2 regions of the Burkholderia sp. PU8-34 genome follow, and region 1 is predicted to be linked to the other one. Evidence: riboswitches for the same ligand, from Rfam matches in the RefSeq annotation. Region 1 holds a riboswitch; the other holds the start of a gene.
What was found. A riboswitch is a leader RNA that binds a small molecule or an ion and turns the genes downstream of it on or off. The one in region 1 is predicted to bind cobalamin.

Region 1 (3,400 bases):
CCGCGATCGGGAACGCGCGCGTAGGAATCGTATTCGAACTGCAGCAGCCAGCTGCTGCGCTCGCCTTTCCATTTCAGCGATGGCGCGACGTACTGGCGAGTGCCGTCGACTGCGTCACGAAAGCTGCGCTGGTACTCGCGTCCCGCGTTGACGCGCATGCTCCAGTGCGGCGACAGTGCGCGGTTGAGATCGGCCGATACACCGAGCCGGCCAAAGCTGCCGGCCGTCGCCGACACGCTGCCGAAGTCGTCGGGCAGCGGCTGCTTGCTGATCCGGTTAATTACGCCGCCGCCGCTGCCGCGCCCGTAGAGCGCTGCGGCCGGGCCCTTCAGCACCTCGACGCGCTCGATGTTGCCGAGACTGCGCACGTACTGCGCATCGTCGCGCATTCCGTCGAGCAGCAGGTCGCCGGCGCTGGAGAAGCCGCGAATGCGGAACGCGTCGAAGCGCGTGTCCGACGTGTTCGACACGCCGGGCACGCCTGCAAGCGCGTCGGCCAGCGTGCGGCCACCGTAAGAAAACGTGTCGTCGACCGACACGGTCTCGATGGTCTGCGGCACGTCACGCGGAGCACTGTCGGTGCGGGTCGCGGTGCTCACACGCTCGGGACGCGGATCGTGCGGATGGCGGCGCGCACGCACTTCCAGCGCGGGCAGGTCGTCTTCGGATCCGGCGGCCTCGGACGCGCAGGGGAGGGCCGACAGCAGCGAGCAAAGCGCGAAGGCCAGCGTATCGCGACACCGCCCGGAAATTGGAGATTTCGGCATGAAAATATCAGGATGACTGAATGATCGGGGTGAGCTGCATCGATTTGACATTGAGATAAGTTTATCTTCGTGAGTTGAAAATGACAATCATTCTCGTCTGAAATGCGCGGCGCGCCGCCGAGCGGCCGCCCGCCGCCTTGACGCCCCCGCGTGCTCCACCTACACTCGCACGCGTTTCGGTGCTCGCGCGCGCCCCCCGGCGCGCGCAGTTAAACGGGAAACAGGGAGCCTGCCTGCACCGCAGCTGCGCCAACCTGTGCTGCCCCCGCAACGGTAAGCGAACGCTTCACGCCACGCGCGAAGCAGCGCCGCTTCGCCGCATGCCACCTGCATGCGGACGACCGCCACTGGACGCCACGTGCGTCCGGGAAGGCGAAGCGGCGTGTTCGTCAGCCCGGATACCGGCCGAGACGAGGGGTTCAGCGCCGCGGGGATGCGGCGCATCGTCCACGGCCGCAGCCGCAATGCGTCCGGCATCCGAGCGTTTCCCGTTTCCCGACCCGCCGCGCGTTGCGCGCAGGCCGGTGGAGCATCCGGGGCATGCGCGGGCCCGGGCAACCGGTGGCGGCCGTGTTGGCATTCATCATGTCGACCGTTCGCAAGGGAGCACCATGCTCGACTCGTTTTCCCGCCTGTTCAACGACAGCCCGTCCGGGCTGCGCGGCAAGATCGTCGCCATCTATTCGTTGCTGATCGCGTTCAACGTCGGCGCGTGGATCTGGGCGTTCATCGCGTTCCACGGCCAGCCGGTGCTGTTCGGCACCGCGCTGCTCGCGTACGTATTCGGCCTGCGCCACGCGGTCGACGCCGACCACATCGCGGCGATCGACAACGTCACGCGCAAGCTGATGCAGGAAGGCCGCAGCCCGCTCGGCGCGGGCCTGTTCTTCTCGCTCGGCCACTCGACGGTGGTGATCGTGATGTCGGTCGTGGTCGCGCTGACGGCGGCATCGATCGCACGCTTCGACGGCATGCGCGCGATCGGCGGGACGATCAGCACCTGCGTGTCGGCGTTCTTCCTGCTGCTGCTCGCGGCCGCGAACCTGATGATCCTGATCTCCGTGTACCGGACGTTCCGCGCGGTGAAGCGCGGCGAGCCGCTCGTCGAGGAGGATCTCGACCTGCTGATGAACAAGCGCGGCGTGCTCGCGCGCATTTTCCGGCCGCTGTTCCGGCTCGTGTCGCGCAGCTGGCACCTGTATCCGATCGGTTTCCTGTTCGGGATCGGCTTCGACACCGCGACCGAGATCGCGCTGTTCGGCATCTCGGCGACGCAGGTGCAGGGCGGGCTGTCGTTCTGGTCCGTGATGGTGCTGCCCGCGCTGTTCACCGCCGGCATGACGCTCGTCGACACGACCGACGGCATCCTGATGATGGGCGCGTACCGCTGGGCGTACGTGCGGCCGATCCGCAAGCTTTACTACAACATCACGATCACGTTCGTCTCCGTGCTGGTCGCCGCGCTGATCGGCGGCATCGAGGTGCTCGCGCTCATCGCCGACAAGCTGTCGCTGCAAGGCCCGGTCTGGGACTTCGCATCGATGGCGGCCGCGCATTTCGGCATGCTCGGCTACCTCGTGATCGGGCTGTTCGTCGCGAGCTGGCTCGTGTCGGCCGTGATCTACCGCGTGAAGCGCTACGACGACATCGACGTGACGATCTCCGCCTGATTCTCCTTTTCGACACAGGACCTTCCATGACCATGCGCAAGCTGCCCGTCACCATCGTCACGGGCTTTCTCGGCAGCGGCAAGACCACCTTGATGCGCCACATCCTGCAACACGCGCAGGGCCGCCGCATCGCGGTGATCGTCAACGAGTTCGGCGAACTCGGCATCGACGGCGAGATTCTGAAGGGCTGCGGCATCGGCTGCGACGACGCGCAGGACGAAGCGTCCGGCCAGCTGTACGAACTCGCGAACGGGTGCCTCTGCTGCACCGTGCAGGAAGAGTTCTATCCGGTGATGGAGGCGCTCGTCGAGCGTCGCGCGGACATCGACCACGTGCTGATCGAGACGTCCGGCCTCGCGCTGCCGAAGCCGCTCGTGCAGGCGTTCAACTGGCCGTCGATTCGCAACAGCTTCACCGTCGACGCGGTCGTGACCGTCGTCGACGGCCCGGCTGCCGCGAGCGGCCAGTTCGCGGAGAACCCGCAGGCGGTCGATGCGCAGCGCCGCGCCGATCCGAACCTCGACCACGAATCGCCGCTGCACGAACTGTTCGCCGATCAGCTGTCGTCCGCCGATCTCGTGATCGTCAACAAGGCCGACCTCGTCGACGGCGCGCAGCTCGAGCAGGTCGAGACGGCGATCCGCGAGGAAATCCCGCCGCAGGTGAAGATCGTTCGCGCGACGCGCGGCGAACTCGATCTCGCGATGCTGCTCGGGCTCGAATCGGCGTCCGAGGAAACCATTCACCTGCGCCACGACCATCACGGCTCGGCCGACGACGAAGATCACGACCACCATCATGACGATTTCGACTCGGTGGTCGTAACCGGCGATGCGGGCTCGCGCGACGCGACGATCGCCGCGCTGCAGCGCGTCGTCGAGGCGCACACGATCTATCGCGCGAAGGGCTTCGCCGCGCTGCCGGACGCACCGATGCGGCTCGTGATCCAGGGCGTCGGCCGCC
Region 2 (3,400 bases), on a different contig from region 1:
CGTCTGGAACACGGTGATGCGCATGACGCCCACCGCGTTCGCCGCATATTGCAGCGCGGCCTCGACCGAGTGGCTGCGCTCGGGCTGGATCGACGGATTCCCGGCGATCGGGTAATAGAGGTCGTTGAAGCTCGGCGCGCGAAACGCGTCCGAATAGCTGGCGGTGATTTTCCAGCGATCGGTGAGGTCGAGCCCGTAGCCCAGATAGTACGAGTTCGCGCCGCCGAAATCCGAATACTGGTCGCGCCGCAGGCTCGCCTGGAACTGCTGGCGGCCGATGCGCCCCATGTAGCCGAGCCAGCCGGAATTCACGTGGCGTTGCGGCGCCGAATACACGTTCGACATGAACTGCTGGTCGAGCCGCTCGTAGCCGGCCTGGATCATGTGGTCGGGCGCGATCCGGAAATCGTTCTGCCACGTGTACTGGCGGTTGTCGGTATTGAAGTGGTCGGTGTAGACGCCGTTCAGCTCCGTCTGGCTGCGGTCGTTGCCGGTCGCCACGCTGACATGCGTCGTCCACCAGTCGAACAGCTTGCCGTTCGCGAAGACGCGCGCCTGCTGCACGCGCGAATACAGGTTGTTCAGGTCGGTCGGCGCGCCGAACGCGTTGTCGTAGCTGTTGGTGCCGTTCGACTGGAAGTACGTGACGCCCGCATCCCAGCGATCGTCGAAGCGATGCCGCAGCGATGCGGTGACGCTCTCGTTCAGGTAGCCGTTCGCGTTCGGGTTCGCATTCGGCTGCTTCGCCGGATCGAGCGCGGAAAAGCCGTTGTCCTTGTCGCGCGCGATCGACACGCTGAAGGTCGTCTTGCCGTCGGCGTCGAGCCGGCCCGACACGCCCGCCTGCTGCGTCTGCGTGCCATAGCTGCCGAGGCCGACCGCAAAGTTGAAGCGCGGCGGATGATTGCCGCCGTCCTTCGTGAACACCTGCACGACGCCGCCGATCGCACCGGAGCCATACAGCGACGACACGTTGCCGTTCACGATCTCGACCCGCTCGATCTGGTCGAGCGGCAGCTGGCTCAGCTGCGCGGCGCCGAGGCTCGCGGAATCGACGCGCACGCCGTCGACCAGCACGAGCGATTGCGTCGATTGCGCGCCGCGCAAAAACAGCGTCGCGCTCGCGCCAGGGCCGCCGTTGCGCACGATCTGCGCGCCTGGCGCGAACGCGAGCAGCGTCGGCAGGTCGGCGCCCGGATGCGCAGCGATGTCCTGCGCGTCGAACACGGTCGTTTGCGGAATCGCATCGGCAAGGACCTGCGGCGCGCGCTGCGCGGTGACGACGACCGGCGCGAGCAGCTGCGCGTCGGTGTTCTGTCCTGTCTGCGCGGCAGCGGGTGTGGTGGAGGTGGCGGGTACGGCCGGTGCAGCAGCAGTCTGGGCCGCGGCGGCGAGCGGCAGCCCGCATAGCGCGCCGAGCGCGTTGCGGGCGATTGGGGTCAGCATCGAAGACATCCTGTGAACGGCTGCGCGCCCCGCTTCCCCGCAGGCCGCGCGTCATGAAGCCCGCGCACGGGCTCCCCGCCTCGGCCGGTATCCGGGCTGGCGGCACACCGGCTCGCCTTCCCGCGCAATCATGCGCAGTGGCCTGCGCCCGCATGCGAACCGCACACGCCGAGCGCACCCGAGCCGGCCTGCATCGTCCGATGCGGCCGCTTACCGTTGCGGGGGCAGCGCAGGTTGGCCGCTCCTGGCGGAGCCGGCGCCCTGCTTCCCGTTTAACCGCGCGTCGCACGCGCGAGCACCGAGGCGGCGCCAGTTTAGGAGCGGTCCGCGAGAGCGTCAAGAAAGCGCTCGGCACACAGGCAAAAACCGGCCCCCGTCTCGCAATTTCGCGGCAAGAAGCAGGGGTGTTACGACTGGAAACGTTACAGATGTCGGAATGCGCGTTATTCCGCGCTAAAATGCTGGGTCTTTAGAGGACGCAGCAGATGCTCAACGAACTCGAAACCCTATCTCAAAATATTGGCCGGCTGATTGCACTGAACCAGCGCTATCACTCGGAACGGCTCGCGCTCGAAGAGCAAGTCGCGCAATTGCGCGCGGAAGCGGACACGGTGCGCGCCGAGCTCACGCAACTGCGCGAGGAACGCAATGCGCTCGAGGCGGAACGCGACACGCTGTCGGCGAAGATCGACGACGCTCAGGTGAAACTGAACGCGATTCTCGAGAAGCTGCCGCGCTCGAAGAGCGTGGCGGAAACCGACAACCAGCTCGATCTGCTGGATACACAGGCGCGCGCCGATCGCGACGACGCGGCAAGCCACGGAGAACACGCATGAGCACCAAGCAGATCGAAGTCTCGATTCTCGGCCAGGCCTATCGTCTCGCCTGTTCGGCCGAGACCGAAGGGGCGCTGCTCGAGGCTGTCGCGCGTGTCGACGCGGAAATGACGAAGATCCGCTCGAACAGCTCGGTGCGCGGCACCGATCGCATCGCCGTGATGGCGGCGCTGTCGCTCGCGTCCGAACTGCTGCGGCTGCAAACGAGCGTGCGTCACGGTGAAGCATTTCCGGCGGAAGAAATCCGGCGTACAATGCGCCAGATGAACGAAAAACTCGGTGCGGTGCTCGCACAGCACGAGACGCAGTAACCTCGAATCGATGTGTCGATTCCCCTTGATCTCAGCGGTCAACGGTGGTCAAATTGGACACAACGATTCACAGTTCAGTCAGCTTCCCTGCCTGGTTCGCCAAGGTCATATATTCCTTGAACCAATGCCATGTGCACGGTTGCGGAAATTTGTAGCACGGGCGCGCGCGTCACTCTGTCTGATGTACCCGAAGTGCTGCTAACTGCGACCAATTCTGAACCCCAGGTTCAGGATGCCGGCCTAGCGGCTAAGGCGGGGGCCTATCCAACGGCATCGGGTCTTGCACCCGATGCCGTTTCCTTTTGTAGCGGCCTCTTTTGTAGCGGCCTCTTGTAGCAGCCTCTTTCTGCGTCGATCACGATCCATGCAATACTGGCTGATGAAGTCCGAACCGGACGAAGCGAGCATCGACGATCTCGCGAACGCGCCGCAGCGCACGCTGCCCTGGACCGGCGTGCGCAACTATCAGGCGCGCAATTTCATGCGCGACACGATGAAGCTCGGCGACGGCGTGCTGTTCTATCACTCGAGCTGCCCCGAGCCGGGCATCGCGGGCGTCGCCGAAGTGTCGTCGACACCCTACCCCGATCCCACGCAATTCGATCCGAAGAGTCCCTATTACGATCCGAAGTCGACGCAGGAAACGCCGCGCTGGCTGCTCGTCGACGTTCGCTTCGTGAAGAAGTCGCCGCTCGTGCCGCTCGCGGCGCTGCGCGAATACGACGAGCTCGCCGACATGCGTGTGCTTGCGAAAGGCAACCGGCTGTCGATCACACCTGTCACGCGCGCCGAATGGCGCTTCATCAC

Region 2: another riboswitch for cobalamin. It lies ahead of ACV22Z_RS16920 (TonB-dependent receptor domain-containing protein); the one in region 1 lies ahead of ACV22Z_RS07655 (HoxN/HupN/NixA family nickel/cobalt transporter).

What each region holds. Positions count from the first base shown of each region.
Region 1 is NZ_JBSAXC010000002.1:648,917-652,316, forward strand. It holds gene ACV22Z_RS07650 (TonB-dependent receptor) at 1-767, opposite strand, end outside; cobalamin riboswitch at 928-1,191, shown strand; gene ACV22Z_RS07655 (HoxN/HupN/NixA family nickel/cobalt transporter) at 1,379-2,437, shown strand; gene cobW (cobalamin biosynthesis protein CobW) at 2,464-3,400, shown strand, end outside.
Region 2 is NZ_JBSAXC010000006.1:158,360-161,759, reverse strand. It holds gene ACV22Z_RS16920 (TonB-dependent receptor domain-containing protein) at 1-1,446, opposite strand, end outside; cobalamin riboswitch at 1,512-1,764, opposite strand; gene ACV22Z_RS16915 (ATPase) at 1,932-2,282, shown strand; gene ACV22Z_RS16910 (cell division protein ZapA) at 2,279-2,593, shown strand; RNA gene ssrS (6S RNA) at 2,675-2,856, shown strand; gene ACV22Z_RS16900 (EVE domain-containing protein) at 2,958-3,400, shown strand, end outside.